Regions from separate parts of the Yersinia sp. KBS0713 genome, predicted to be linked through region 1. Evidence: predicted binding sites of a transcription regulator. Region 1 holds the regulator's gene; each other region holds the start of a gene.

Region 1 (10,724 bases):
TCTTCTTTTGATTCGCAACCAAGAATGGATTTTCAGCAGGCGGGTAAACAGGTATTGCACATTGAGCGCGAAGGACTGGCACAGCTCGATCAATACATTAATGACGATTTTTCCAGCGCCTGCGAAGCGATATTTAATTGCCATGGCAAAGTGGTGGTGATGGGGATGGGTAAATCCGGCCATATTGGCTGCAAAATTGCAGCGACCTTTGCCAGCACCGGTACACCTGCATTTTTTGTCCACCCTGCGGAAGCCAGTCATGGCGACCTTGGCATGGTCACGCCGCAAGATATCGTCTTGGCTATCTCCAATTCAGGTGAGTCCAACGAAATTCTTGCGCTGATCCCGGTGCTCAAGCGCCAGAAAATCAAGCTGATCTGCATGAGCAACAACCCTGAAAGCACCATGGGTAAAGCCGCCGATATTCACTTGTGCATTAAAGTTCCGCAAGAAGCTTGCCCGCTAGGTCTGGCCCCTACCACCAGTACCACCGCCACTTTGGTTATGGGTGATGCCCTCGCCGTGGCATTGCTACAGGCGCGCGGGTTCACCCAGGAAGATTTTGCCCTCTCCCATCCGGGCGGAGCACTTGGGCGCAAGTTGCTGTTGCGAATCAGCGATATCATGCACACTGGCGCGGAGATCCCACACGTCAGCCCTGATGCTTCATTGCGTGATGCACTACTGGAAATTACTCGGAAAAATCTGGGTTTAACCGTAATCTGTGACGATCTGATGATGATTAAGGGTATCTTTACCGACGGTGATTTGCGCCGGGTATTCGATATGGGCGTTGATTTGAATAGTGCGAAAATCGCCGACGTGATGACTAGCGGCGGTATTCGAGTTCGTCCGACCATGTTGGCGGTCGATGCGCTCAACCTGATGGAGTCACGTCATATTACGGCGGTGTTGGTGGCTGACGGTGAGCAACTGCTCGGCGTGGTGCATATGCACGACATGCTAAGAGCCGGTGTCGTTTAACAAAGGATAAATTATGAGCAGCACCGTCTATTTGGACACATGCTACGGCCCAGTCGCTGACAGTGTCATGCAGCGCGCGGCAAACATTCGCCTGCTAATCTGTGATGTAGATGGCGTGATGTCCGATGGCCTGATTTATATGGGGAATCAGGGCGAAGAGCTGAAAGCGTTCAATGTGCGTGATGGCTATGGTATCCGCTGCCTGATAACCTCAGGTATTGAAGTGGCGATTATCACCGGCCGCCGCGCCAAATTACTGGAAGACCGCGCCAACACCTTAGGCATTACCCACCTTTATCAAGGGCAATCTGATAAGCTGGTCGCCTATAAGGAGTTGTTGCAAGCAGTAAACTGCCAGCCTGAGCAGGTGGCTTACATTGGCGACGACCTGATTGATTGGCCAGTGATGGCGCAAGTGGGGTTATCTGTCGCGGTGGCGGATGCCCATCCGTTGCTGCTCCCCAAAGCGCATTATGTGACGCAAATCAGTGGCGGACGCGGTGCAGTACGCGAGATATGTGATTTGATATTATTGGCCCAGGATAAACTCGACGGCGCCAAAGGATTGTCGATATGAGTAAAACAAGACTATGGATAACCCTATCCCTGGCATTGATTGCTTTGGCATTGATTGGCTGGAATATGTCCGGCTTTAACCAGCAGGACACGCAAACAGTGGCTGATAATAATGAGCCATCTTCGCAAAGCCAACATACCACCACCGTGGTGTTTAATCCGGTCGGGCAATTGAGTTATAAATTGATCGCGGAAGACGTTCAGAACTTCAGTAGCCAGCAACTGACTTGGTTTACCAAGCCGGTTATGACGATGTTTGGTGATAATGCGGTTGCAACCTGGACAGTTCGGGCAGATCGCGCCAAGCTGACCGATGATAAAATGCTCTATTTGTATGGTCATGTTGAGGTCGATAGCCTGACTCCAGATGCACAATTAAAGAAAATTAAAACTGATAACGCCCAGGTTAATTTGATCACTCAGGATGTATCCTCAGACGATGAAGTTACCCTCTTTGGTGTTGGATTCACGTCTAACGGCATGAAAATGCGCGGGAACTTGCGGGACAAAACCGCTGAGCTGATTGAAAAGGTTAAAACCTCTTATGAAATCCAAAAATAAAATTCGCCATCTTTTACTTGCCAGTTCACTTTTGGCTGCAAGCCTGCCAGCACTGGCTTTAACCGGCGATACTGATCAGCCCGTTAATGTGGTCTCCGGCAAGCAAGCGCTGGATATGCAGGCGAATACAGTCACCTTTACTGACAACGTGATTATCAAGCAAGGCACTATCGAGATTAAAGCGGATAAAGTGGTTGTCACCCGCCCTGGTGGTGATCAGAGCAAAATGGTCATTGAAGGTTTTGGTAACCCGGTCACCTTCTACCAGATGCAAGACAGCGGTAAGCCGGTCAAAGGCCATGGTCAAAAATTGCGTTACGAAGTCGCGAATGACTTTGTGGTGTTGACTGGCAATGCTTATCTGGAGCAACTTGATAGTAATATCAAAGGTGATCGCATCACTTATCTGGTGAAAAAACAGCATATGGAAGCCTTCAGTGACAAAGGCAATCGCGTCACAACCGTACTATTACCGTCCCAATTACAAGACAAAGGGCCAGCAGCTTCAGGCCAAAAGAAGAGTAAGTAATCATTTATGGCAACATTAATCGCAGAAAAGCTGGCTAAGGCGTACAAAGGCCGTAAAGTGGTCGAAGACGTGAGCCTGAGTGTAAAGTCCGGTGAAATTGTCGGCCTGCTTGGGCCAAACGGCGCAGGTAAGACCACCACCTTTTATATGGTCGTCGGCATTGTCCAGCGTGACGCCGGGCGCATTGTGATTGATGACGAAGATATCAGCCTCTTGCCTCTCCATGAACGCGCTCGTCGCGGCATTGGTTATTTACCGCAAGAAGCTTCCATCTTCCGCCGCCTGAGTGTATTTAATAATCTGATGGCGGTGCTGGAAATTCGTAAAGACCTCACGGCTGAGCAGCGCCAGGAACGGGCTGATGAGTTGATGGAAGAGTTTCATATCACCCATCTACGTGACAGTCTGGGGCAGTCACTCTCTGGTGGTGAACGCCGCCGTGTTGAAATTGCCCGCGCATTGGCGGCAAATCCTAAGTTTATTCTGCTGGATGAGCCATTTGCCGGGGTTGACCCAATTTCTGTTATTGATATCAAAAAAATTATTGAGCATCTGCGCGACAGTGGTCTTGGTGTACTGATTACCGACCATAACGTGCGTGAAACGTTAGACGTTTGTGAGCGGGCTTATATTGTAAGCCAAGGGCACTTAATCGCTCACGGCACACCACAGGAAATTTTGGCTGACGAACAAGTTAAACGTGTCTATCTGGGTGAAGAGTTCCGTCTCTAATCTTCTTCCAATACAGATCGTAAGGCCGTTTTTCAGCCATTAAGGAAAATTGATACCGCATTATGAAGCAAGGTTTGCAACTCAAGTTCAGCCAACAACTGGCAATGACTCCGCAGCTTCAACAGGCTATTCGTCTGTTGCAACTCTCTACACTTGAACTCCAGCAGGAGATTCAGTTAGCGCTGGAGAGCAACCCCCTGCTTGAGCAAACGGATCTTCATGAAGAGATAGACGCCAAAGAGACAGTAGACAGTGAAGCGCTTGATACTCGCGAAGCGCTGGAACAAAAAGATATGCCAGAAGAGTTGCCGCTGGATGCCACCTGGGATGAGATCTACACCGCAGGTACGCCATCAGGAATGGGCAACGATTACAGTGATGATGAGCTACCGGTCTATCAGGGTGAAACCACCCAAACACTGCAAGATTATCTCATGTGGCAGGTGGATTTAACCCCCTTCTCTGAAACCGATGCCGCCATCGCGACCTCCATTGTCGACGCAGTTGATGAAACCGGCTATCTCACCGTCCCGCTGGAAGATATTCTGGAAAGCATGGGTGACGAGAACATCGCGCTAGATGAAGTCGAAGCCGTACTCAAGCGGATACAGCACTTTGATCCCATTGGCGTGGCAGCGCGTAACCTGCGTGAATGTCTGTTGGTGCAGCTATCGCAATATGCCAAAGATACCCCTTATCTTGCCGAAGCTCGCTTGGTCGTTAGTGACTATCTGGATTTGCTAGGCAACCATGATTTCCGCACAATGATCCGTTTAAGTCGGCTAAAAGAAGATACACTTAAGGAAGCGATCGCCCTGATTCAGTCACTGGACCCACGACCGGGCCAGTCGATCAATACCGGCGAATCTGAGTATGTCATTCCCGATGTTTTGGTCCGTAAAGACAAAGATCAATGGACGGTCGAGCTAAATGCCGATAGCATTCCACGCCTAAAAATTAATCAACACTATGCTGCCATGGGTAATAATACTCGTAATGATAGCGACGGGCAGTTTATCCGCAGCAATCTGCAAGAGGCAAAATGGTTGATAAAAAGCCTTGAAAGCCGCAATGAAACGCTGCTGAAGGTCGCGCGTTGTATTGTAGAGCAGCAGATCGCATTTTTTGAAAATGGGCCTGAGTTTATGAAACCCATGGTACTGGCTGACATTGCCCAAGCCGTAGATATGCATGAATCGACCATCTCCCGCGTGACCACGCAGAAGTTCCTGCACAGCCCTCGGGGGATTTTCGAGTTGAAATATTTCTTCTCCAGTCACGTCAACACCGAGAGCGGAGGCGAAGCCTCTTCCACCGCAATTCGTGCACTGGTGAAAAAATTGGTTGCGGCAGAAAACCCTGCCAAACCCCTTAGCGACAGTAAGCTGACCACACTATTATGTGAACAAGGCATCATGGTGGCACGGCGAACCGTCGCGAAGTACCGAGAGTCGTTATCCATCCCGCCGTCGAATCAACGTAAACAGTTGGTTTGACCTGAACTGAGAAGGAAGAGACTATGCAGCTCAATATTACCGGACATCATGTTGAAATAACCGAAGCATTACGTGAGTTTGTTAACACTAAATTTGCCAAACTTGAGCAATATTTTGATCGCATTAACCAAGTGTACGTGGTTTTAAGTGTCGAAAAAGTAAAACAAATTGCAGAAGCCACGGTACATGTGAATGGAGGCGAGTTGCACGCGAGTTCAGAGCAGGAAGATATGTACGCCGCAATTGATATTTTGGTTGATAAACTGGCCCGCCAGTTGAACAAGCATAAAGATAAATTGAAACAACATTAAGAATCCTTGTAGCTATTATACCTAACGAAGGTTCTATACGCGCGACATAACCCGAGCCAGCGGTGAAGAACAGATCACCGCTGGTTTGGGCTTAAAATAGCGCTTAAGTGAAAGATGAGATGATCAACGATCCAGCATTGCAATTAAGCTCGGTATTAAATATCGAGTGCACCAAAAGCGCCGTACATTGCTCAAGTAAAAAACGGGCTTTGGAAATTATCAGCGAGTTGGCTGCCAAACAGCTAAACCTGCCTTCACAGGTCGTTTTCGATGCTGTATTGACCCGTGAGCGCATGGGCAGTACCGGCATTGGTAGTGGCATCGCGATACCTCATGGCAAACTGGAGGAAGATACGCTGCGCGCCGTGGGTGTGTTTATCCGCCTGGAACAACCCATTGCCTTCGATGCTATTGATAATCAACCTGTTGATCTATTATTTGCCTTGTTGGTTCCGGCAGATCAATGTAAAACTCACTTACACACTTTGTCTTTAGTGGCCAAGCGATTAGCTGATAAAACAGTGTGTCGCCGTCTACGTGCAGCACACAGTGATGATGAGCTTTATCAGATCATTACAGAGTTACCGCCAGAAACGGCGTAAACGGGTAAAGGGTGCCTAGCAGCGCGGGTCTATTCGCAAACCCGCCTGTTATAGCCGGAATGTCGATTCGTAATAGTGGCGATGAGCGCCAAAGAGATACCAAGGGGAGTCACTCACATGGTGCTGATGATTGTCAGCGGCCGTTCCGGTTCAGGGAAGTCTGTTGCTTTACGCGCATTGGAAGATATGGGCTTTTACTGTGTCGATAACTTGCCCGTGGTTCTGCTGCCGCAATTGGCAAACACACTTGCCGGTAGGAATATCTCAGCGGCAGTGAGCATAGACGTGCGCAATATGCCGGAATCTCCCGAGGTATTTGAACATGCCATGACCCAATTGCCAGACAGTTTCTCACCGCAGCTGCTGTTTTTGGATGCTGACCGCAATACCTTGATTCGTCGCTACAGTGATACCCGTCGCCTGCACCCGCTTTCGGCGAAAAATCTGTCATTAGAAAGTGCTATTGATGAAGAGAGTATCCTGCTGGAGCCTCTGCGCTCACGGGCTGATCTGGTTATTGATACCTCAGAAATGTCAGTGCACGAGTTAGCTGAGATGCTGCGTACCCGCCTGTTGGGTAAACGTGAGCGCGAACTAACGATGGTGTTTGAGTCATTTGGCTTCAAGCACGGAATTCCCATTGATGCCGATTATGTTTTCGACGTACGTTTCCTGCCGAACCCACACTGGGACCCGAAACTACGCCCGATGACGGGTCTGGACAAGCCGGTCATCTCCTTCCTTGATCGCCATACTGAAGTGCACAATTTTGTTTACCAGACACGCAGCTATCTGGAACAGTGGCTGCCCATGCTGGAAACCAATAATCGCAGTTATCTGACGGTTGCCATTGGTTGTACCGGCGGTAAGCACCGCTCGGTCTATGTAGCTGAACAATTGGCAGATTATTTCCGCGCTCGTGGCAAAAATGTCCAATCACGCCACCGTACTCTGGAAAAACGTAAACAATGACCGTCAAACAGACCGTTGAGATCAAGAACAAGTTGGGGATGCACGCCAGACCCGCAATGAAATTGTTCGAGCTGGTTCAGAGTTTTGATGCAGAAGTGATGTTACGTAATGACAGCGGGACCGAAGCCGAAGCCAGCAGTGTGATTGCACTGCTGATGCTAGACTCCGCTAAAGGCCGCCAGATTGAGGTTGAAGCGACCGGCCCTGATGAGATTCAGGCGCTGAGTGCGGTTATTGAGTTGTTTAATTCGGGGTTCGACGAGGAATAGAGTTAGCGGCACACTTGCTGCTTAATATTTCCGATAGCCGCATTTATTGATTATTTATGATCAATTTGCGGCTAAAATAGATCAGCAATAATTTTATTGCGCCACATCTGACTATTATCTATAAAAATACAACCTAAATTATTTAAGCTACAAATAAATTTCTGTAATTAATCATCAGTTTACAATCAACCTAGAATAAAAACTTCATTCAGAATGATAAATTGCGGGTGATAATTCTCTAATATCAAATATGCCCCATAGCATCTTATTGATATCCATATAGCTACTGATGTCATCGGCGCTGGCGATTGTTGTCTCACTGCTCATTGCATTAGTGACGATCCCCGCCATTTTGCAACTGTTTCCCATTTGAAGCCAAACCCAACAAGTAATCGTTTGCTAATCATAAAAAATGCGGCTTTTGCCCCTTGCAGAGAAATGGCACGCGAGTATAATTCGCCACAATTTGCCGGGAGATATGATGAAAATCTGCTTAGATTTCGCTCAACATCGTCGTTTTGTTGAAAATGACCCAATTGAGGGTCGACAAAATGGCCAGCCAGCAGGCAGCAAACTGCCGTGGTTTCTCCCGTTGCTAAACCGATCCTGTAAGGCCCCTCGTTGAGGGGCTTTTTTTTGTCTGTCGATCGGGCTGAATTTCACCTTAACTGCATTACAACCGATTAAAAGCCCGCGACCACGGGCAGTCACAGAGGAGAGCGAAAAATGGCCAACCCGTTGTATCACAAACATATCATCTCAATTAACGACTTATGTCGCGATGACCTGGAACTGGTGCTACGCACCGCGGCCAGCCTGAAGAACCACCCGCAACCTGAGCTGTTAAAACATAAAGTGATCGCCAGTTGCTTTTTCGAAGCCTCAACCCGCACCCGTCTGTCGTTTGAAACCTCGATTCATCGCCTGGGCGCATCCGTGGTCGGTTTCTCTGACAGCAGTAATACGTCGCTAGGCAAGAAAGGCGAGACACTGGCCGATACCGTGTCGGTGATCAGCACCTATGTGGATGCCATCGTCATGCGCCACCCACAAGAGGGCGCGGCCCGACTGGCGGCACAATTCTCCGGCAATATACCAGTGGTCAATGCTGGTGATGGTGCAAACCAGCATCCGACGCAAACCCTGCTCGACCTCTTCACCATTCAGGAGACCCAAGGGCGGCTGGATAACATCAATATTGCTATGGTCGGTGACCTGAAATATGGCCGCACTGTGCATTCACTGACCCAGGCGCTGGCAAAATTCGACGGCAATCGCTTCTTCTTTATCGCCCCGGATGCGCTGGCAATGCCCGCCTATATTCTGCAAATGTTGGATGAAAAAGGGATCGAATACAGCCTGCACCAAAGCATTGAAGAGGTGGTCGCGGATCTGGATATTCTCTACATGACTCGCGTACAAAAAGAGCGCCTTGACCCGTCAGAATACGCCAATGTCAAAGCACAATTTGTCCTGCGTGCTGCGGATTTGAATGGGGCGCGGGATAATCTCAAAGTGCTGCACCCACTGCCACGCATCGATGAGATAACCACCGATGTCGATAAAACGCCTTACGCCTACTATTTCCAACAGGCAGGTAATGGGATTTTTGCCCGCCAGGCGCTACTGGCACTGGTCTTAAACGCTGAATTGGCTCTTTGAGGGAGAATTGCACATGACTCAGGATTACAAACTACAGGTTGAAGCTATCAAATGTGGCACCGTGATTGACCATATTCCGGCGCAGATCGGATTCAAATTGCTATCACTATTCAAACTGACCGCGACAGATCAGCGTATTACCATCGGCTTGAATTTGCCCTCTAAGCGCTCAGGCCGTAAGGATCTGATTAAAATAGAAAATACTTTCCTGACTGAGCAACAAGCCAACCAATTGGCGATGTATGCCCCAGACGCGACCGTCAATCGCATCGATAACTACGAAGTGGTGAAGAAGCTCACCCTCAGCCTGCCAGAGCAGATCGACGGCGTCCTCACCTGCCCGAACAGCAACTGCATCAGCCATAATGAGCCGGTCGACTCCAGCTTCAAAGTGAAAGCCAAATTGGGCGAGATCCACCTGAAGTGCAAATATTGCGAGAAAGAGTTTGATCATCAGGTGGTGCTGCAAGCGGATGAAGTTCTGTAAATGGATGAAGTTCTGCAAATGGATGACAAGCTGTAAGTGAATTAACACGGCGGCCGGTAGCAAACTTAGTTCGTGCGGGTTGCCGTTATTCACCCCAGCTTTATAATGATGGAAATAATTTCTGCATCACATAAACCAGGAGTCACCATGTCACGCATTATCAGCACTGAACTCGCCCCTGCCGCCATTGGCCCCTATGTCCAGGGTGTTGATCTGGGCAGCATGATCTTCACTTCCGGCCAGATCCCGGTTGATCCTAAAACCGGCCTGGTGGCTGATGAGGTTTCAGCTCAGGCACGTCAGTCACTGGAAAATGTGAAAGCTATCGTCGAAGCGGCTGGCCTGAAAGTTGCCGATATCGTGAAAACCACGGTATTCGTGCAAGATCTGAATGATTTCAGCACAGTTAACGCCACTTACGAAGCCTTCTTCAATGAGCACAGTGCGCCATTCCCTGCGCGTTCATGTGTTGAAGTGGCGCGTCTGCCGAAAGATGTCAAAATCGAAATCGAAGCTATCGCGGTACGTCGTTAATTCTGCTGTATTGCGCCACGGCTGGTGATTGCCAGCCGTGTTTTATTGCTCCGCCATAAATACTTTCTCCCCCTTTTCCCTGTGCGCCATGACAGATCATCATGCTAATGATGTGGCAATTTTCTGCCCATCAATAAAGCAGCAGACTCACTGATTGCACCCTAATAGTGCTGAAATCGCGCTACCCCCCCTATTTTGCCTGTTTTACGAGCTGGCACAGTTTATGCGTAATCCTCACTACAGCCGGTTCTGTTTGCGAGGTAATAATGCTGAACATCGACCTTTCCACATCACGATTTTTCGATGAAATGTTACTGGCGCAGGGGCAACACCGAAGCCATTACGACGCCTACTGGCAGTGGTTACAACAGGCCGATCAACTGACCATTGCGCGCAAGCGCGAAGAAGCTGCGCTGCTGTTTCACCGGGTGGGCATTACCTTCAATGTGTATGGTGACGATGATGGCGCCGAGCGCTTAATCCCGTTTGATAGCGTGCCACGTATTATTCCTGCCAGTGAATGGCAGATGTTGGACCGTGGCATTCGCCAACGTGTTCAAGCGCTGAATGCGTTTCTGCATGATATTTACCACGATCAACACATCCTAAAAGCAGGGATTATTCCGGCTGAACAAGTGTTAGCCAATGACCAATATCAGCCCTGTATGCAAGGGGTGAACCTGCACCGCGACACCTACGCACATATCATTGGCGTGGATATGGTTCGTAATAGCGATGGCCTCTATTATGTGTTGGAGGATAATCTGCGCACCCCATCCGGCGTCTCCTATATGCTGGAAAACCGCAAAATGATGATGCGGCTCTATCCGGAGCTGTTTGCGCAACAGCGCATCGCGCCGGTTGAGCGCTACCCTTCCCATTTGTTGCAAACACTGCGCGAAAGCACGCCAATCAACGATCCTACCGTGGTGGTGCTGACCCCTGGGCGCTTTAATAGCGCCTATTTTGAGCACAGTTTTTTAGCGCAGCAGATGGGGGTCGAGCTAGT
Region 2 (10,724 bases), 570 kb from region 1:
AGTAAAGCAGGCCAGTACCCGAAGTCATGGTCATGAATTCTGTACGGAAGCCAATCAGACCACGGCTTGGGATCATGTAATCCAGACGAATACGACCTTTGCCGTCTGGGATCATGTCCTTAACATCGCCTTTACGCTCACCCATGGCTTGCATCACTGCGCCCTGGTGCTGCTCTTCGATATCCAAAGTAACGCTTTCAAATGGTTCTTGATGGCGACCGTCGATAATACGGTTGATAACTTTAGGACGAGATACAGCCAGCTCGAAACCTTCGCGGCGCATGTTTTCGATCAGAACCGACAGGTGAAGTTCACCACGGCCTGATACGCGGAATGCGTCAGCATCTTCAGTTTCTTCAACACGCAGAGCAACGTTATGGATCAACTCTTTGTTCAGGCGGTCTAGGATCTGACGTGAAGTCACGTACTTGCCCTCTTTACCACAGAACGGAGAGGTGTTAACGCAGAAATACATGGTGACGGTCGGTTCATCAACAGACAGCGGCGGCAATGCTTCAACAGCATTCACGTCACAGATAGTGTCAGAGATGTTCAACTCGCCCAGACCCGTGATAGCAACGATGTCGCCCGCTTCAGCCAGTGTGGTTTCGATACGTTCCAGACCCATATGGCCCAGTACTTTACCGACTTTACCGTTGCGAGTTTTACCTTCGCTATCGATAACAGTGACTTGCTGGTTAGGTTTAACCACACCACGTTTGATACGGCCGATGCCGATAACACCAACGTAGTTGTTGTAGTCCAACTGGGAGATTTGCATCTGCAATGGACCGGTGCTGTCTACGTCTGGCGCAGGCACATGGTCAACGATTGCTTGATACAGCGGGGTCATGTCCGGCGCCATATCATTGTGGTCTTCGCCCGCAATACCCATCAATGCAGATGCATAGATGATAGGGAAGTCCAGTTGTTCGTCGGTTGCATCCAGGTTAACGAACAGGTCAAACACCTGATCCACAACCCAGTCAGGACGCGCGCCAGGACGGTCAACTTTGTTGATTACCACGATAGGTTTCAGACCATGAGCAAAGGCTTTTTTGGTCACGAAACGGGTCTGCGGCATCGGGCCATCCATTGCGTCGACGACCAGCAGCACAGAGTCAACCATAGACATTACACGCTCAACCTCACCACCGAAATCGGCGTGTCCTGGGGTATCCACGATGTTGATGCGGTAGTCTTTCCAGTTAATGGCGGTATTTTTCGCGAGGATGGTTATCCCACGCTCTTTCTCCAAATCGTTGGAGTCCATTACACGTTCAGTTGCTTCAGTACGTTCACCGAAAGTACCAGATTGTTGTAGCAACTTATCGACCAGGGTAGTTTTCCCATGGTCAACGTGCGCAATAATGGCGATGTTACGCAGATTCTCGATCACAGCTTTTTTGCCTCAGGCATTTAGAAATAGCGCGCTATTGTACACGTAATAAGCGAGGGACTAAACAAGATCACAAACTTCTCTTATAAACAACCTGACGGCGGTTAGTTTGTGATCCCTTTCACGGTGCAAAAATAGCCTCTCGACCCACTTTTGCACCAATATAGTGCTCAACGGCGCAAATGAAGCACCAGAATAGTGCAATATAGCTATCCTGGTGCATACTGAATATCAGCTGACCCCTATGATATGGCATAAACGGGGGGTTTGGAAAGTTGGCATAGATTTCGCAATGTATTTTAGCATGAATCGCCAGCTCTAATAACTGTACGAAATAAATAGTGACAAGTTTGCTGTTTTGAGTGACACCGAAGCACTATAAACCTCAGTAATACACGGTAATCGTTCCACGACGACGACTATGACAAATCCAGGAGATATAAGTATGTCCGCTGAACATGTTTTGACGATGCTGAATGAGCACGAAGTGAAATTTGTTGATTTGCGTTTCACCGATACCAAAGGTAAAGAACAGCACATCACTATTCCAGCTCACCAGGTCAACGCTGACTTTTTCGAAGAAGGCAAAATGTTTGATGGCTCCTCGATTGGTGGCTGGAAAGGCATTAACGAATCCGACATGGTACTGATGCCAGACGCCAGCACCGCTGTTATGGACCCGTTCTTCGAAGACTCCACACTGATTATCCGTTGTGACATCCTTGAGCCAGGCACCATGCAAGGTTATGACCGCGACCCACGCTCTATCTCTAAGCGGGCAGAAGATTTCCTGAAATCTTCTGGTATCGCCGATACCGTGCTGTTCGGGCCTGAACCAGAATTCTTCCTGTTCGACGACGTTCGTTTTGGTAGCAGCATCCGTGGTTCCCACGTATCTATCGATGATATCGAAGGCGCATGGAACTCCAGCACTAAATACGAAGGCGGCAACAAAGGCCACCGTCCAGCAGTGAAAGGCGGCTACTTCCCAGTGCCTCCTGTCGACTCTTCACAGGATCTGCGCTCTACCATGTGTTTGACCATGGAAGAGATGGGTCTGGTAGTTGAAGCGCATCACCATGAAGTGGCAACAGCAGGTCAGAACGAAGTGGCTACCCGCTTCAATACCATGACCAAGAAAGCTGACGAAATTCAGATCTACAAATACGTGGTGCACAACGTGGCACACGCATTTGGTAAAACCGCGACCTTTATGCCAAAACCTATGTTTGGCGATAACGGTTCAGGTATGCACTGCCATATGTCTTTGTCCAAGAACGGGACTAACCTGTTCGCTGGCGATAAATACGCTGGCCTGTCTGAAATGGCGCTGTTCTACATCGGCGGCATCATCAAACATGCTAAAGCTATCAATGCCTTAGCTAACCCGACTACCAACTCCTACAAGCGTTTGGTCCCAGGCTACGAAGCACCGGTCATGCTGGCATACTCTGCCCGTAACCGTTCAGCTTCTATCCGTATCCCAGTGGTTGCTAGCCCGAAAGCGCGTCGTATTGAAGCCCGCTTCCCTGATCCAGCGGCTAACCCGTACCTGTGCTTCGCCGCACTGCTGATGGCTGGCCTTGATGGCATCATCAACAAAATTCACCCAGGTGATGCGATGGACAAAAACCTGTATGACTTGCCACCGGAAGAAGAAGCAGAGATTCCAAAAGTAGCAGGTTCACTGGACGAAGCCATGATTGCACTGAGCGAAGACCGCGAGTTCCTGACCCGTGGTGGCGTGTTCACTGACGATGCTATTGATGCTTATATCGAGCTGCGTAAAGAGGAGATGGACCGCGTCCGTATGACTCCGCACCCAGTTGAGTTTGAACTGTATTACAGCGTTTAGTTTTAGTTTACCCAATAGATTTCAAGGTGTAGGAAGGCGGCAAACAAGAGAACCCCGATGAGCTTACACCAGTAAGTGATTCGGGTGAGCGAGAGCAGCCAACACACCTACAACTTGAAAGATGACGGGTTGTTGCCGTGGAAACTTTTGGCCCATCTTCGGATGGGCTTTTTTCTCCGCCGCTTAATTAGCTAATAAATTATACCCGAAGTAATTGAGTCCGCAGGTAGGTCGCGAATCTTGATAAAAAAGGTATTGATGCACCCCCAATGTGCAGGAGTCTGCGTAATGGCAACAGGCACGCTGCCCGATGCTGGGCAGATCCTCAATTCTCTCATTAATAGCATTCTGCTATTAGATGACTCTCTGGCGATTCATTATGCCAATCCCGCGGCGCAACAACTGCTGGCGCAAAGCTCCCGTAAACTTTTTGGTACACCACTACCCGAATTATTAGGCTATTTTTCCCTGAATATCACCTTGATGCGGGAAAGTCTGACGGCCGGGCAGGGTTTTACCGATAACGAAGTGACGTTAGTGGTTGATGGTCGCGCGCATATTTTGTCACTGACAGCACAAGCGCTGCCGGAGGGTTTTATCCTGCTGGAAATGGCACCAATGGATAATCAGCGCCGGTTAAGCCAAGAACAATTGCAGCATGCTCAACAAGTTGCCGCCCGTGATCTGGTGCGAGGGCTGGCTCACGAAATTAAAAACCCGCTGGGCGGTTTACGGGGGGCGGCGCAATTATTGTCAAAAGCACTGCCTGATCCGGCCTTGCTGGAGTACACCAAAGTGATCATCGAACAGGCTGACCGCTTGCGAAATTTGGTTGACCGCTTATTAGGCCCACAACGACCTGGCCAACATGTGACGCAAAGTATCCATCAGGTTGCTGAACGGGTCTGTCAGTTAGTCTCGCTGGAAAAGCCGGATAACGTGACGTTAATTCGCGACTATGATCCGAGTTTACCCGAGCTGGCCCATGATCCCGACCAAATTGAACAAGTGCTGCTCAATATCACCCGCAATGCATTACAAGCGCTAGGTAAAGCTGGCGGCACTATTACGTTGCGTACCCGAACCGCATTTCAGGTCACTCTCCATGGTATGCGCTACCGGTTAGCAGCGCGAATTGATATTGAAGATGACGGCCCCGGTATCCCCACGCAATTACAAGATACGGTGTTCTATCCGATGGTAAGTGGCCGCGAAGGTGGTACTGGCCTTGGCTTATCTATTGCCCGCAATCTTATCGATCAGCATTCGGGTAAAATTGAATTTAACAGTTGGCCGGGACACACCGAATTCTCGGTTTACCTGCCTATTCGCCAGTGAGGTTTCTATGCAACGAGGGATAGTCTGGATCGTCGATGACGATAGCTCCATCCGCTGGGTGCTTGAACGCGCACTGACTGGGGCAGGTCTAAACTGCGCAACATTCGATAGCGGTAATCAGGTGTTGGATGCATTGGCGACGCAAACCCCAGATGTGTTGTTATCAGATATTCGTATGCCCGGCATGGATGGATTAGCACTGCTGAAACAGATTAAGCAGCGCCATCCGATGCTCCCGGTCATCATAATGACGGCACACTCTGATTTAGATGCAGCGGTCAGTGCTTATCAGCAAGGGGCATTTGATTATCTGCCCAAGCCCTTTGATATCGATGAAGCTGTCGCGCTGGTTGAGCGCGCGATCAGCCATTATCAGGAGCAGCAACAACCGCCACGCAGTCAGCCGGCCAGCGGCCCAACCGCAGATATTATTGGCGAAGCCCCAGCGATGCAGGACGTTTTCCGCATCATTGGCCGCTTATCTCGCTCCTCGATCAGTGTGCTGATCAATGGTGAGTCGGGTACTGGTAAAGAGTTGGTGGCCCATGCACTGCACCGCCATAGCCCGCGCGCTAAAGCGCCCTTTATTGCGCTAAATATGGCGGCTATCCCGAAAGATTTGATTGAGTCGGAGCTGTTTGGCCATGAGAAAGGCGCGTTTACCGGTGCCAATCAGGTGCGCCAGGGCCGCTTTGAGCAAGCCGATGGCGGCACACTGTTTTTAGATGAAATTGGTGATATGCCGCTGGATGTACAAACTCGCCTGCTGCGCGTGCTGGCTGATGGTCAGTTCTATCGGGTCGGCGGCTATGCACCGGTCAAAGTGGATGTGCGCATTATTGCCGCAACCCACCAGAACCTGGAGCTGCGCGTTCAGGAGGGGAAGTTCCGCGAGGATCTATTTCATCGTCTGAACGTGATTCGAGTGCATTTACCGCCGCTGCGTGAGCGCCGTGAAGATATTCCGCGTCTGGCTCGCTACTTCTTGCAAGTGGCCGCCAAAGAGTTGGGGGTCGAAGCCAAGAACCTGCATCCTGATACAGAAGTGGCGCTCACTCGCCTGCCTTGGCAGGGTAACGTGCGCCAACTGGAGAACACCTGTCGCTGGCTCACCGTGATGGCGGCAGGGCAGGAGGTGCTGGTGCAGGATCTCCCTTCTGAGCTGTTTGAAACCAGCACGCCGGATGCGACAGGTCAGCGGACACCGGATAACTGGTCAACACTGCTGGCGCAATGGGCGGATCGGGCATTGCGTTCCGGCCATCAGGATCTGTTATCTGAAGCGCAGCCAGAGATGGAGCGGACACTGTTAACCACCGCCTTGCGCCACACCCAAGGCCACAAACAGGAAGCAGCACGCTTGCTGGGCTGGGGTCGCAATACCTTAACGCGCAAGCTGAAAGAGTTGGGAATGGAGTAGCGGGGCAACATAGTTCTGACCTGAAAGTCACCCTCATCGCTGAGGGTGACATCATCAGATCACGCGGGAGAACTGCTGTCTGCGCGCCTGTTTACGTAAATAGATATCGAAGCACATACAGATATTACGAATGAGTAAGCGCCCACGCGGCGTCACACGAATGCCCTTTTCATCCCGCTCCACCAGCCCATCTTGCTCAAAGGGGGCCAGCAGTTCAAAATCCTCGGCAAAATAATCCGCAAAATGAATCCCGTACTGTTGCTCAATCGGCTGATAATTGATTTGGAAATGACAAATCAGCGTTTTAATCACATCACGGCGCAGGCAATCATCGTCGGTCATTGTCAGACCACGCCACAGCGCATTGCCCCGCTGTTCCACGCAGGCATAGTAGGTTTTCAGATCTTTTTCGTTCTGCACATAGCTGTCACCCAACATGCTGATCGCCGAAACCCCTAAACCCAGTAGATCACTCTCGCCTTGGGTGGTATAGCCCTGGAAATTACGGTGTAGTGTCCCTTCCCGCTGCGCAACCGCTAACTCATCATCTGGGCGGGCGAAGTGATCCATGCCAATAAACTGATAACCGGATTCGGTTAGGAAACTGATGGTGTGCTGCAAAATATCCAGCCGTTGCTCGGCACTGGGCAAATCCGCATCTTTGATTTTGCGCTGCGCGGCAAACAGGCTCGGCAAGTGGGCGTAATTAAAGACGCTCAAACGGTCAGGATTTAGCTCAGCTACCCGTTTGAGGGTAAAAGCAAAGCTTTCCGGCGTCTGCTTGGGCAGACCATAAATCAGATCGATATTGGTGGAGTTAAAACCGAGGGCTTTCGCGCGCGCAATCAAGGCGAAGATAAAATCTTCATCTTGCTCACGATTAACCAGCCGTTGAACCTCTTTATTGAAATCCTGCACCCCCATGCTCAGACGGTTAAAGCCCTCCGCACGTAGGTGATCAAGCACATCCAGTTCAATTTCCCGTGGGTCTACTTCAATCGACTGCTCCGCATCGGGCAGGAAATCAAAGTTTTCACGCAGCAGATTCATCAGGTGGGTAATTTGCGTTTTATTCAGGTAGGTGGGGGTACCGCCGCCCCAGTGCATCTGGCTAACCTGACGCCCAGCGAACAGCGCCGCACGCTGACGGATCTCTTTTTCCAAGACCGCCAGATATTCATCAGCTTTATGCTGCTGGCGCGTCACCAGCTTATTGCAGCCGCAGAAGTAACAGAGCTTATGGCAAAACGGAATATGCACATACAGTGATAAAGGCCGCTGCGGGTAGCGCTGCACCGCCCGCTGAAAAGCAGCTTCATTATAACCTTCACTGAACTCAAGGGCGGTGGGGTACGAGGTGTAGCGCGGCCCTGAATAATTATATTTTTGAATCAGGGACAGATCCCAAACTATGGTGCTTTCAGATATCGCGTGCTCAGACATGTTCACTCCTTCCGATATTTGCGCCTACCGGGCCGGTTAGAGGGCAGATGTTTTCGTTGTCTGGCCGCAGTAGCGCTGCGCAACCGTGATCGCCGTTGCGACAGCCGCCATAGTTTACCCAATAACCACAATAGATAACACGTCAGTAGTAGGGCTATTATTGGGATGACCCACTGCATAACTTAAAATGCGTCTTTGGGATTACCGCCTTTCAGCAATTTCAGAATATCTTCCGGCTTCTCTTCTTTCTCTTCGTCATCTTCATCGTCGCCCAATTCAATACCCAACTGCTCCATCAGGGCATCAATGCGGTCTAATGTCAGATCAACGTAAGCCTGATCTTCTTTGCTCAATACTTCGTCGTTATCGAGCCTATCCAGCAATGCATCCAGACGCTCATCATTTTCCAGCTTGGAAAGCTCCTCTTCCGGTGTCAGACGTGGCTTAGCTTCAGCTTTAACCACCGGTTTAGTGGTTGGCTTGGCTTTAGCTTTGCTCTCAACCACCAGCGGCACAGGCACTTTACTGCCAAAACGCGGATCTTTCTCCTGCACTGGGGTCTGGCCCTTCTTATTGCTGCCCTCAACATTACTTCTCGCGCCGGAGCGGTTGCCGCTATGTTTTTTCTGACGTTTACGTTCGCGAGCTTCGATATCCAGCTCTACACGGGTCTTTTTAATGCGCTTTGGTGTTGCGGTGCCTTTTGGGGCTGCGCGTGGTGCTTTAGTTGGCTGCTTCATAACCTGTGCTCTTAAATGAGTATGGGATCGGATTAGTATATACCCGTCATCTTAAAATTTATTGGGTATAGGATTGGGCCGGAATCTAGCAGAAAGCGGACAAAGAAAAAAGGCGGCAGATTAACCTGTCGCCTTTTTTCGCACCTTCTGCGGAAGGATATCCTTACAGCGCACTCCCTGCACTTACATAACGTCCCGGTTTCTCCATCCTGCAATACGCCATCCCTACTGTCCCTTCAGCCCTGAAGGTGACTCACCCGGCACTCCGGCCTGTGTCCCTAAACATCCTTTTACCTGAGCTACATTATCATCCCTGGCTCATCGCATATCCATTACGTTCCTTAAGCATAGGCCACTCATCCTAAGTGATTTCGCTCCCTGCCAGCACATCCCGCGCTATGGGTAATACAAACAGTTATTTGTTTTTATTCAAAAAAACAATTATAAAAACAAATTAGCCGTTAATGATATTAGCTGACTTTAATGAAGTTTTTCTTAACAGTTGCTCAATGATAGGCTATTAATTTTCTCGACAATGACCGCCAACTCACAAAAATAGCAATTTCACGGGGAAAGTGCAGAAAAGAGCAGTGGAAGATAAACCCCCTTTTTTCGTCGTGATGCAGTTATAATCGCTCCATGTAAGCTATCTCTCACGGAGACGACAAATTTTGACTATCAGAAACTATAACTACCACATGACTCATTTCGTCATCAGTGCTCCGGATATCCGCCATCTGCCACGTGATGAAGGTATTGAGGTGGCATTTGCTGGCCGCTCAAATGCCGGTAAATCGAGCGCACTCAATACGTTAACCAACCAGAAAAGTCTGGCTAGAACCAGTAAAACCCCAGGCCGTACCCAGCTGATTAACTTGTTTGAAGTAGTCGATGGCGTGCGCTTGGTTGACTTGCCGGGCTATGGTTATGCCGAAGTTCCAGAAGAGATGAAACTCAAGTGGCAGCGCGCACTGGGCGAATATTTGCAAAAGCGTAACTGCCTGAAAGGATTGGTTGTGTTGATGGATATTCGCCATCCGCTGAAAGATTTGGATCAGCAGATGATTACCTGGGCAGTGGCCGTCGGCACGCCGGTACTATTATTACTGACCAAAGCAGATAAGTTGGCATCAGGCGCTCGCAAGGCCCAATTGAATATGGTGCGGGAAGCGATTATTCCCTTTATGGGCGATATTCAGGTTGAAGCTTTCTCATCATTGAAAAAGATTGGTGTCGATAAATTGCGGGAAAAACTGGATACCTGGTTCAGTGAGATCCCACCAGAAGTGATGATTGATGACGAGCATGATGATCAAGGTGAGTAATTAACCACCTACCGCAGCCCGTAAGGGCTGTTATCTCCCCTGAATACGCCCCGCTCAGACGACGAAAAGTGCCCATTTCGCTGGCAAAAGCCCAATAAAAAACGCCCCAGTCAACAAGTGACTGGGGCGGCTAATATATAGCCAAATCCGATTACGTGAAGTAAAAGGTCTGAAAGATAGAACATCTTACCTCTGTACCCTACGTCTGTAACTCTACATCATTTTTTCGCAGGGCAAAAGAATTTTTTGTTGTATAGTTACACAAATTGGCACGATTCAGCGCACCTATTCCCACCATAACCGGCACTAAATGTAGCTTAATTACATAAAGTGTTTTATTTATCGCCACTTACCCATACAACTAATGAGCTTGATCCCAGTTGTCGCCAACCCCCACGTCAACCTTCAGCGGCACCGCCAGTTGCATACTCTGTTCCATCAACTCACGGATTTTCTGTTCAGCGCTTTCCAATACACTCTCGTGCACTTCAAATACCAATTCATCGTGTACCTGCATGATAACCCGCACCAAAGGTTCAGACTCTTGCTGTAACCAGGCATCCACGGCAATCATCGCGCGTTTAATAATATCCGCAGCAGTGCCTTGCATGGGGGCGTTGATCGCTTCACGTTCAGCCGCCTTACGGCGGTTGGCATTACGCGAGTGAATATCAGGTAGATAGAGACGGCGGCCATCCAGTGTGGTGACGTAGCCCTGGTCAGCGGCTTGTTTGCGCGTGCGCTCCATATATTCCAGCACACCCGGATAGCGCTCAAAGTAGAGATCCATGTAACGCTGTGCCTCGCCACGAGGAATGTTCAGCTGCCGTGCCAGACCAAAGGCACTCATGCCATAAATCAGGCCAAAGTTAATTGCTTTGGCGCTACGGCGCTGTTCGGTTGTGACTTTTTCCAATGGCAAACCAAAGACTTCTGCCGCTGTAGCGCGATGAATATCTTTACCCGCCGCAAACGCAGCCAATAGCCCTTCATCCTGCGACAGATGCGCCATGATGCGTAGCTCAATCTGTGAGTAGTCGGCCGCCATGATGCGGTAACCTTTCGGCGCAATAAAAGCCTGACGTATACGACGCCCTTCTTCATTTCGCACCGGTATGTTTTGCAGGTTAGGATCACGGGAGGAGAGACGCCCGGTGGCCGTCACCGCCTGATGATAAGAGGTATGGACACGGCCCGAAACCGG
Region 3 (10,724 bases), 1.7 Mb from region 1:
ATTTATTGTACATCCGGAAAAAATCATTTTTGATATCATTAACAATGATCGGCCGTCCACCGCTGACGAATTGTAAGATTAAGTAATAAAGTTGCGCGGTGAACGAAGAAATGATTTATATTCATAGCAAGGCAAGCTTATTTAGGTTAACGATAAGCGTCTGCGCTTATATGATTATCAATCTACTCACATTGTGTTATCAACACCGAATTAAGACTTTACGGAGGGGATGATATGGATGAGTACTCGCCTAAGCGGCATGATATTGCCCAGTTGAAGTTTCTCTGTGAGAGTTTGTATGATGAAGGCATTGCTACGCTTGGTGATAGCCACCATGGGTGGGTCAATGACCCCACAGCAGCTGTAAATCTACAACTTAATGATTTGATCGAGCATATAGCTTCATTTGTGATGAGTTTTAAAATAAAATACCCGGATGACGGCGACCTGTCAGAGTTAGTGGAAGAATATTTAGACGATACATATACTCTGTTTAGTAGTTACGGGATCAATGATCCTGAATTGCGTCGCTGGCAAAAAACCAAAGAGCGGTTATTCAGACTTTTCTCAGGAGAATACATCTGTACCCTGATGAAAACTTAAGGGATAGTTTCCCTATATTAATTTGTATATCGAGAAGAAAAATCACCATGACAAAAACTGACTACCTGATGCGTTTAAGAAAGTGTACGACTATTGATACGCTAGAACGTGTAATTGAAAAGAATAAGTACGAACTTTCCGACGATGAGTTGGAATTATTTTACTCAGCGGCTGATCATCGTCTGGCGGAACTCACAATGAATAAGCTTTATGATAAAATTCCACCTACAGTTTGGCAGCATGTGAAATAGTCCGCTTAACGCTGGTTAAGACACAACAACGTTGAGCCGATAAACACTATCGGCTTCAATGGGCTAGGCGATTTTTACGTTTGTTAATTTGAGATAAATTTCTTAGATAAAACGACGGTATTGAAGGTTAACTTTAATCCCGCGCTATTGCGTACCCGCGCTTAGGTGAAATCCTGTGACTTATCAGGATGCTGTAAAAATATTTAAGTAAAAATGATTCAGCGCTCTATTTATTAAAATTTTGTCTGACCGCTAATAGTTTCAAGACATTATTAATCATATGTCATATTGAATGCATAAATAGAAAGTTCAAACCAATGGGGAATGAGAAGAATCTTATTCTTCTGTTCAATACTCAGCCTGTTCTGCAATGTCTGACGAATAGGATGGGAAGATTTAAAGTAGATAGCTATCAGGGGGGAAGAGACTTCAGATAAGCAGACAAACTCAACAAGATAAAACATCTATACATCAGAAGTGGTGGAGGCCCTGCCAGCTACATCCCGGCACACACCTCGCCTGCTACGGCTGCTTCCTTCCGGATCTGACCGAGTTCACAAGTTAGTGTTGCGGGAGAACCAACAGGACCTCCATTGACGTTAACGGCCCCTTGTACTCTGGAGCGGTGGGCATTATCGACCATGCCCAGCCAAATAGCAAGGTAACACCAGCTAACCGGTGGTTTATTGCGCACTCACACTCAGGTAAGTGCTTAATCTATTCTCTTCAAGCAAAAAAATAGTCGACGATATTATTTATATCGTGCGACGCTATCCTCTATCCAAATAATAGAGCCGCAAGAGGATGCAGTGACATCATCAGAAACCTCCCCCAAAAATCAGGATAAATCTACGACGGCGGAATATCAGGATGAGCATGATAGCCCACCGATAATGGACAGTTTTCGTCAGCGGGTATTCCAGGTTGTGGCCGCCATCCCCTACGGGCAGGTCACCACTTATGGTGATATTGCGCGGTTAATTGGTTCCCCACGGGCGGCACGGCAAGTTGGTGGTGTTCTAAAGCGTTTACCGCAGGGGTCTGCATTGCCTTGGCATCGGGTTATTAATCGCCACGGTGAAATATCATTAATTGGTGATAATTATCTGAGGCAGAAAAAGGCATTATTGGCCGAGGGCATTCAAATTGATATCACGGGCAGAATTGATTTACAGCAATATCGTTGGCAGTACCGTTAATCTCAGCGCCACAGCATAGTGGTTATACTGCGGCGCTTCGATGGCTACGGTGTGGTCGTAGCGCCTGATATTGTTGCAGCGCCTGAGGTTGTCGCCGGTGCAGTTTCTATGGCAACGGAGGTTACAGGTACTAGCAGCAAATTAGCCTGAGTCCCGGCTCCACGGTTTATCACCTCCTGAATGGTATCAGTGATAAACATTAACTGACCATTATGGGTGATCGCCGCACTCACAATGATGCGCGCGTTTGGCTGGATATCTGATGGGTTAAACGGCAGGGTAAAGGTAAATGGTGCCTGTTTGCCCTCAGTGCGAACCGCTTTCTGAGCAATGACTCGTGATGGTGCATCAGCCAGTGAGGCATCCGACAGCGTTACCGTAACCACGGAATCGGGTGGTAATGCAATGCGCTCGCGGATGTTAACTGTCCCTTGTACCGCAGGCTGCGCAATAGGTGCTGCTGCGGTTGTCACCCCTGCAGGGGCAGGAACTGGCACATCAGCGCCTTGGTGAGCACACCCAGCCAGACTGACCACTAACGCTGCCCCACCCGCTACCCGCCAAAATTTCATTGATTGCCAAGGTTTCATAGGTCGCACTCCTTCTTATTATTAAGATGCTGACTATTCATAGAATAGGCACGTGTTTAATAAGTGGCTTCAACCACCTAGCACGCTAATTATAGCACAATCTGCTGAGCCTTTCCGTTTGCCCTAAGATTCAGCCATTTATCAGACTATTCCTTAAAAGATGATCATTAGCACAACCGGGATCACAGCAATATATTGACGCCCCCCCAACAGATTCAGCACACTGTAACTGAACTCAACCATCAAGGGCCACAACATGAGCCAGCCATTAGCAAAACTGCTCGATCTACTCCATCTGGAAAAAATTGAAGAAGGGATCTTTCGTGGCCAAAGTGAAGATCTGGGCTTGCGCCAGGTGTTTGGCGGGCAGGTCGTCGGTCAGGCTATCTATGCTGCAAAACAAACCGTCCCCATGGATCGGATTGTCCACTCATTCCACAGCTATTTTTTGCGCCCGGGGGATAGCAGTAAGCCGATTATCTATGATGTCGAAACACTACGTGATGGCACCAGTTTCAGTGCCCGCCGGATCAGTGCTATTCAGAATGGTAAACCTATCTTCTACATGACGGCGTCGTTTCAGAGTCAGGAGGAGGGGTTTGAGCACCAAAACAGCATGCCGGAGGTCCCCTCGCCGGATGGTTTGATGTCAGAGAGTGACATTGCCCGTCAGTTTGCACATTTGATCCCCGAAAAAGTGCGGGAAAAGTTTATTGGCAACCAGCCAATTGAGATGCGCCCGGTGAAATTCCACAACCCGCTGCAAGGTTCGGTCGAAGAGCCAAATCGTTATGTCTGGTTCCGCGCCAATGGCGAAATGCCGGATGACTTGCGGGTTCACCAATATTTGCTGGGTTATGCTTCTGACTTCAATTTCCTGCCAACCGCCTTGCAGCCGCACGGAATTGGCTTCCTTGAGCCGGGAGTGCAGATTGCCACAATAGACCATTCAATGTGGTTCCACCGGCCATTCCGTCTGGATGACTGGTTGCTGTATGCCGTAGAAAGCACCTCAGCTTCCGGAGCGCGGGGTTTTGTTCGCGGGCAGATCTACAACCAACAGGGCGTGCTGGTTGCCTCTACCGTGCAGGAAGGTGTGATCCGTTTGCATCGCTGATACCGCCGCAAAGCGACTTCGATACCCAAAATAAAACAGGGGCGATAGTGAAATCGCCCCTGCTGCTTATCATCATTATTATTAGTTTTCTAACATCTCAGCCTATTTTGAGCCACTGAACTTCTTGCTAAGCTAACTTATTGGTTGTAAGCATTTTCGCCGTGACTGTTAACATCCAGACCTTCGCGTTCTTGCTCTTCTGGTACCCGCAGACCGACAACCAGGTCAGCAATTTTGAAGGCAACGAAGGCAACAACACCAGACCAGACCAAACACACACCGACACTAAACAGCTGTACGCCAACCTGATGGCCCATGGTGACGCCAGCCGCGTAACCGGTGCCCCCCAGTGAAGCAGAGGTGAAGACGCCCGTCAGGATACAACCGATAATCCCGCACACACCGTGAACGCCGAACACGTCGCAAGTATCATCCACTCGCAGCCATTTCTTCAGCAGTACCACCCCCCACAGACCAGCAACGCCGCCCACCAGACCGATAATCAATGCGCCCCCCACCCCTACAGTACCTGCCGCTGGTGTGATCGCAACCAGACCGGCGATACAACCGGAGCATGCACCCAGTAAGGAGGGTTTGCCGCGTAAAATCCACTCAGCAAAGACCCAAGAGAGAATGGCACCTGCTGTTGCGACGACGGTGTTCAAGAAGGCAAGTGCGGCAATTTCGTTAGCGGCACTGGCTGAACCCGCGTTGAAACCAAACCAGCCGATATAGAGAATTGCAGTACCGGTAAACACCATCGGTAAGTTGTGTGGTTTGAAAGCTTCTTTGCCAAAGCCAGCACGTTTACCCAGTAAGTAAGCACCTACTAAGCCGGCGATAGCGGCGTTAATGTGCACCACTGTACCACCGGCAAAGTCCAGCGCACCGTCCATTGCCAGGAAGCCGCCGCCCCATACCATATGTGCCATTGGCAGGTAGGAGAAGGTGAACCACAGCACAGCGAAGATTAATACCGCAGAGAAACGAATACGTTCGGCGAATGAACCCACCACCAGTGCGACCGTGATACAGGCGAATGAAGCCTGGAACACCACATGGATGTATTGGTAGAAGGTGCCGCTCAAGCTGGTCAGGCCGATACCTTTCAGCATCGCCATATCGAAGCTGCCGAAGAAGGCATTGCCGGTACTGAAAGCCAGGCTATAACCGTAGAGGATCCAGAGTACGCAGATCAGCGCGAAGGTCACGGTGACCTGGGTCATCATTGATAATACGTTTTTGGAACGCAGCAGGCCGCCGTAGAACAGGGCAATACCGGGCACAGTCATAAACAGCACCAAGGCGGTGCAAATCATCATAAAAGCATTATCAGCTTTGTCAGCTACAGCTGGTACAGCAGCCATTGCCAAAGAGGGCAGCATCGCTACCGAACTTAGGCCCAACACGGATAAAAGTTTTTTCATCATCAACCCATCCCTATTCACTAAATTTGAGCCTGCAAATTACAGTGCTGCTTCGTCGGTTTCGCCGGTACGGATGCGAATAACACGTTGCAATTCAGCAACGAAAATTTTGCCATCACCAATTTTGCCGGTATAGGCGGCCTTACTGATCACATCAATCACTTCATCTAATTGATCATCGGCAATCGCGATATCAATTTTCACTTTAGGTAAGAAATTGACGCTATATTCAGCTCCACGATAGAGTTCGGCGTGTCCTTTCTGGCGACCAAATCCTTTTACTTCGGTTACGGTCAGCCCCTGAATACCCACAGAGGACAAGGCTTCACGCACATCCTCCAGCTTAAATGGTTTGATCACCACGGTAACCAGCTTCATATTTGCCCCTTCTCGAACTAAGTCGAATTTAAGTCTCCACGAGACACCTGTCTGCCACAAAAGAAACAAAGCAAAGGCTATGCCATAAATAAAGATAGCTGAAAATTAGTGTGAAAATGACCAACAGAGGGTCGTTGAGAGAATCAAGCCCCTGCTGACAGGGCTACACCGCGAGTATTGAGTATTTTTTGTGCACCAAATTAGTGCGATGCGCGTCACAAAAGTGCACCATCGCATTGATGGGCTATTGCGTTGCAAGATTATGGTGCGGGATGTCCGCTCTCTTGCAAACTGTCGCGGTACTGAGGGGGTATATTTGGTGGGTGATGGGGCTAGGAAGCGGCACAGGGCGTGATGCGAGGCCGCCAGGCCCCGCAGATTATCCCTTAATTAACCGCAGTTTCTACCTGGTCAATAGCCGCTAAATCTTCGCTGACCAGTTGCAACTGGTACATTTGATAATAGCGCCCATGGGCCGCAAGCAGCTCTTGATGCTTACCTTGTTCAACTGCCACACCACGGTGCAGCACCAAAATGGTATCAGCATCGACAATGGTTGAGAGGCGGTGAGCAATCACGACCAAAGTGGTATTTTTGCGGATAAGCTGCAATGCCCGCTGAATCGACTGCTCAGTGCCAGAGTCAATATTGGCGGTCGCTTCATCCAAAATCAGAATTTGCGGCGCTTGTACCAATACCCGCGCCATCGCCAGCAGCTGTTTCTGCCCGACTGACAAGGTATTGCCCTGCTCCCCGAGCATACTGTGCAGCCCATCAGGCAGCCCATGGACTAATGGCGCAAGTTGCACCGTCTCCAGCGCTTGCCAAACTTGCTGCTCACTAATATCACGGCCTAAGGTCACATTGGCGAAGAAAGAGTCGGCCAACACCACCGGATCTTGTTGCACCATGGCAACCCCCTGGCGCAAGGTCTGGTGAGATAACCCAGAGAGTGGTCGGCCATCAAGCAGAATCTCCCCTTGCTGCACCGGGTAGTAACCCATCAACAGATTAGCCAGCGTACTCTTGCCACTGCCGGTATGCCCGACCAAAGCAATAAATCCACGCGACGGCACATCAAGAGAGATATTTTGCAGTACCATTTTATCGTGACGATAAGCAAAGCTGACATTCCTCACCTGAATATGGCCACTGGTCAGCGGACGGTCATCGGTGCCATAGCCCTGCTGAGCGCGATCCATCAGATCGAAAATACGCTCCCCAGCCACCACCGCTTGTTGCAGGATAGATTGCTGAGATGTCAGCTCAATCAACGGCTCATTTAAGCGCCCCAGATAGTTAATAAATGCATACAGCACCCCCACCCCGACGGAACCTTCTGGGCTGAAACCGAACAGCAACAACAAACCGCATAGCACCATGGCAGAGAACAGACTCAGCAGCGGGCGTAAAAGAAACCCCTCCAGGCGCAAAGTTTGCATCCGCGCCATATAATGCGCGCGACTGGCTGACTCCATCCGCTCGCCGAAGCGCGCTTGCTGGCGAAACTGCTGAATAACACCCATGCCATTAATCACTTCATTAAAGCCGTCGTTGATGTCAGCCAGATAGGCCCGAACCCGCCGCACCACGGGGGTGCTATAGCGCTGATAAATCGCCATCACTACCAATACCGCAGGGAAAATGCAGATTGAAATCAGCGCCATGCGCCAATCCAGACTGAACATCGCCACCAGCATTGCGCCGATTAACGCGGCACTTTTTAGCACTGTAGAGACCACCATCACATATAAATCTTTGATAACTTCAGTGTCATTAGTTACGCGGGAAATCAATTGCCCCACCGGCTGGGTATCAAAAGCACTGAGCGGTTGGCGCAAAGCCGCATCCATCACTTCAATGCGCAACCGCTGAACCACGCCGACTGCAGCACGATTAAACAGCAGCGCCTGAAAATAGTGCAAGGTCGCAGCCAGCAGTTGCAGCAACAGATATGCCAATGCCAGCCCACTCACCAAACCGAGCGGCAAGGTGCCTTTCGCCACCACGTGGTCAATAAAATAGCTGATCAACAGTGGGCCACTGACTTCAGCGGCAGCGGCAACCCAGAGCATCAAGACCGCCAGCCCTAATGGTTTTCGATACGGCGAACCATAGGAGAGCAGCCGTTTTAGTGTTGGCCAAAGTTGCTGAGGTTTACTCATCGGTTTTGGCCTCCGGCTCACCATCATCTAATGCCGCTTCCAGTTGTTGATAGCGGTACATCTCGCGATACCAACCCGATTGATTGACCAATAAATTATGTGTACCACGCTGCATCACACCGCCATGTTGCATCACCAGAATTTCACTGGCCTCCGTCAAAGCGGAGAGCCGATGGGCGCTAATAATCACGGTGCGATGTTCGCCCCAAAGGCGCAGATTTTTTAAGATTTCATGTTCGGTCTGACCATCAACCGCAGAGAGTGCATCATCAAGAATCAGAATTTCAGTCTCCAGAAGCAGCGCTCGGGCAATGGAAATGCGCTGTTTCTGCCCGCCTGATAACATCACGCCGCGCTCGCCCACTTCAGTGTCATACCCTTGAGGAAGGCGCAAAATATCCTCATGGACACTGGCTAAACGCGCGGCCCGCTCAATTTGTTCTTGAGTGGCATCAGGTTTACCTAACGCAATATTGCCCGCCACGGTGTCAGAGAAGAGGAATGGCGTCTGACTGACTACGGATAAGCGCCCGCGCCAGTCATGCAAACGAATATCCGACAGCGCATGTCCCTGATAACTAATAGCGCCATCATCAATATCAAATTGCCGCTGAATTAATGCCAGCAAGGTGCTTTTACCGGACCCCGTCGGCCCACATAGCCCCAACATCTGCCCCGGAGCCAACTTCAGCGCGACATCATGTAATGCGGGCTGTTCAGCCCCCGGATAATAGAAATGCCGAATGTTTACCGCTAATGTGCCACGCCCGTTAGATAATTCGATCTCACCATCTTTTACCACCGGCGCCTCTTCCAACAAACTACGGATACGGCTATAGGCCGCGCTGCCGCGTTCGACAATATTGAACATCCACGCCAACGCCAACATCGGCCAGATCATTAACCCCAGATACATCACAAAACTGGTCAACTGCCCTAAGGTAATGCTGTGGTTAACCACCATCCAGCTACCACCGCCGATGGCTAATAAATTAGCGATGCCGATAGCAATATAAATGGTCGGATCAAAACGGGCATCAATGCGCGCAACATACATGTTCTTCGCGCCCGCTTCGGCGGCAACCTGCGCAAATTGCTGTGATTGATTATCTTCCAGACCAAAAGCTTTAATCATGCGGATGCTGGTCAAACTCTCTTGCGCCTGATTATTGAGGCTAGAAAATGCGCCCTGCGCCGATTTAAAGCGCTGGTGCAGTTGGTCGCCATAATATTTGATCACTATCGCCATCACCGGCATGGGTAGCAGCGACAACAATGTCAATTGCCAGCTGATTTGGGTGCTCATCACAATCAATACCACACAGCCCATCACCAGCGAATCCACCAGCGTCAACACCCCCTCACCGGCGGCAAAAACCACGCGATCGACATCATTCGTGGCGCGTGCCATTAAGTCGCCGGTGCGGTGACGTAAATAGAAGCCGGGGGCCTGGCGGCTGAGTTGGCGATAGAAGTTCGATCGTAACTCCACCGCCAATTGGTAGGATGCGCCGAAGAGTAGCACGCGCCAGACATAGCGCAGTAGATAGACCACGATTGCCGTCACCAGCATCACCCCGATCCACATCAGTAGCCTGTCGGTCGACATCTGTTTGGTACTGATGCCATCCACAATTACCCCAACCAGCTTTGGTGGCAACAATTGCAAGATAGCAATAATGATCAGCAGCAACACCGCGCCTACATAGCGACGCCACTCTCGGCGGAAATACCAGCCTAATTGTGCAAACAATCTCACGCAGTCTTATTCCATGGTCTGACACCGAATAGCATCGGTATTCTTCTTGCTATACGCAATCAATGAGGGAGTAGGATACCATCGTTAAAATGACTTTTTATTCAAAAATTTTTTACTCAGGGATCGGCAACATAGTGGTGTATTTGATCTTTTCCATCGCAAAACTCGATGTCACATCAATCAGTCCCGGCACGCCATTCACCATGCGTTTGTAAAAATTGTCGTAACTTTTCATATCGGCAACCTCTACTTGCATCAGATAGTCATATTCACCCGCCATCCGATAGAACGCCAGCACCTCAGGCATTTTCTGGATGAACTCGACGAATGCCTGATACCAATCGCTATTATGCTGCTGCGTCTTAATCAGCACAAATGCCGTCAGCCCTAAGCCCAACTTTTCACTGTCCAGCAACGCCACTCGCCCACGGATAAAACCCTCATCCTCGAGGCGCTTTAGGCGTTTCCAACATGGCGTGGAGGTCAAATTGACGGCCTCAGCCAAGACTTGCAGTGATTGAGTGCAATCTTTTTGCAACATACAGAGCAGCTTGCGGTCTGTTTTATCTAGCATAGCCATTATCCATGGAATAGTTTTCTATCATTTGGCGATAAAGAAGGAAAAATGGCAACGTTTTTTTCTTTGATAACCGATAATATAACAATCATTAAATTGCTATTTATATCGCAGGCTGCCAAATGACCAACACTTGGGTAAAAAATGCTATCAGTGAAATAGAAGCTGATTTTCAACGCTCCGCTGATACTCACCTGATCCGCCTAAATCTACCTGCTTTTCCCGGCATTTATCTCTATTTGAAAGATGAGAGCACCCATCCTACCGGTAGCTTAAAGCACCGCCTGGCCCGCTCATTGTTCCTCTATGGCCTATGTAATGGCTGGATCACCGAAGGCACCACGATAATTGAGGCCTCTTCCGGCAGCACGGCGGTATCTGAAGCCTATTTTGCTCGCCTGATTGGCTTGCCATTTATTGCCGTCATGCCAAGTTGCACCGCTCGACGAAAAGTTGAGCAAATTGCCTTCTACGGTGGTCGCTGTCATTTTGTCGACCACGCAGGGCAAATCTATGCTGCATCGGAGCAGTTGGCCCGTGAGTTGAATGGCCACTATATGGATCAGTTCACTTTTGCGGAGCGAGCAACCGACTGGCGCGGCAATAATAACATTGCCGACAGTATCTTCCGCCAGATGGCCCGCGAACCCTTCCCTGT

The links. The regulator sigma-54, encoded in region 1, starts transcription at its own class of promoters, with help from an activator protein. The targets are predictions, from matches to a motif close to GTTGGCACANNTTTCGCTNT.
Region 2: the regulator sigma-54 is predicted to act here: its motif matches at 1,674-1,693, upstream of glnA (glutamate--ammonia ligase).
Region 3: the regulator sigma-54 is predicted to act here: its motif matches at 5,633-5,652, upstream of glnK (P-II family nitrogen regulator).

What each region holds. Positions count from the first base shown of each region.
Region 1 is NZ_CP042173.1:490,858-501,581, reverse strand. Features, by position in the region: gene kdsD (arabinose-5-phosphate isomerase KdsD) at 1-984, shown strand, start outside; gene kdsC (3-deoxy-manno-octulosonate-8-phosphatase KdsC) at 998-1,561, shown strand; gene lptC (LPS export ABC transporter periplasmic protein LptC) at 1,558-2,121, shown strand; gene lptA (lipopolysaccharide ABC transporter substrate-binding protein LptA) at 2,105-2,650, shown strand; gene lptB (LPS export ABC transporter ATP-binding protein) at 2,657-3,382, shown strand; gene rpoN (RNA polymerase factor sigma-54) at 3,445-4,878, shown strand; gene hpf (ribosome hibernation promoting factor) at 4,902-5,189, shown strand; gene ptsN (PTS IIA-like nitrogen regulatory protein PtsN) at 5,309-5,791, shown strand; gene rapZ (RNase adapter RapZ) at 5,909-6,763, shown strand; gene npr (PTS phosphocarrier protein NPr) at 6,760-7,032, shown strand; gene pyrB (aspartate carbamoyltransferase) at 7,759-8,694, shown strand; gene pyrI (aspartate carbamoyltransferase regulatory subunit) at 8,708-9,181, shown strand; gene ridA (2-iminobutanoate/2-iminopropanoate deaminase) at 9,329-9,715, shown strand; gene FFE93_RS02305 (circularly permuted type 2 ATP-grasp protein) at 9,982-10,724, shown strand, end outside.
Region 2 is NZ_CP042173.1:4,458,477-4,469,200, forward strand. Features, by position in the region: gene typA (ribosome-dependent GTPase TypA) at 1-1,399, opposite strand, end outside; gene glnA (glutamate--ammonia ligase) at 1,845-3,254, shown strand; gene glnL (nitrogen regulation protein NR(II)) at 3,543-4,592, shown strand; gene glnG (nitrogen regulation protein NR(I)) at 4,600-6,012, shown strand; gene hemN (oxygen-independent coproporphyrinogen III oxidase) at 6,067-7,455, opposite strand; gene yihI (Der GTPase-activating protein YihI) at 7,638-8,195, opposite strand; gene yihA (ribosome biogenesis GTP-binding protein YihA/YsxC) at 8,867-9,520, shown strand; gene polA (DNA polymerase I) at 9,882-10,724, opposite strand, start outside.
Region 3 is NZ_CP042173.1:3,290,702-3,301,425, forward strand. Features, by position in the region: gene FFE93_RS15705 (hypothetical protein) at 1-76, shown strand, start outside; gene tomB (Hha toxicity modulator TomB) at 235-603, shown strand; gene ymoA (expression modulating protein YmoA) at 651-854, shown strand; RNA gene ffs (signal recognition particle sRNA small type) at 1,342-1,438, opposite strand; gene FFE93_RS15725 (MGMT family protein) at 1,748-2,053, shown strand; gene FFE93_RS15730 (YbaY family lipoprotein) at 2,098-2,643, opposite strand; gene tesB (acyl-CoA thioesterase II) at 2,900-3,760, shown strand; gene amtB (ammonium transporter AmtB) at 3,898-5,187, opposite strand; gene glnK (P-II family nitrogen regulator) at 5,227-5,565, opposite strand; gene FFE93_RS15750 (SmdB family multidrug efflux ABC transporter permease/ATP-binding protein) at 5,952-7,730, opposite strand; gene FFE93_RS15755 (SmdA family multidrug ABC transporter permease/ATP-binding protein) at 7,723-9,489, opposite strand; gene FFE93_RS15760 (Lrp/AsnC family transcriptional regulator) at 9,602-10,063, opposite strand; gene FFE93_RS15765 (PLP-dependent cysteine synthase family protein) at 10,189-10,724, shown strand, end outside.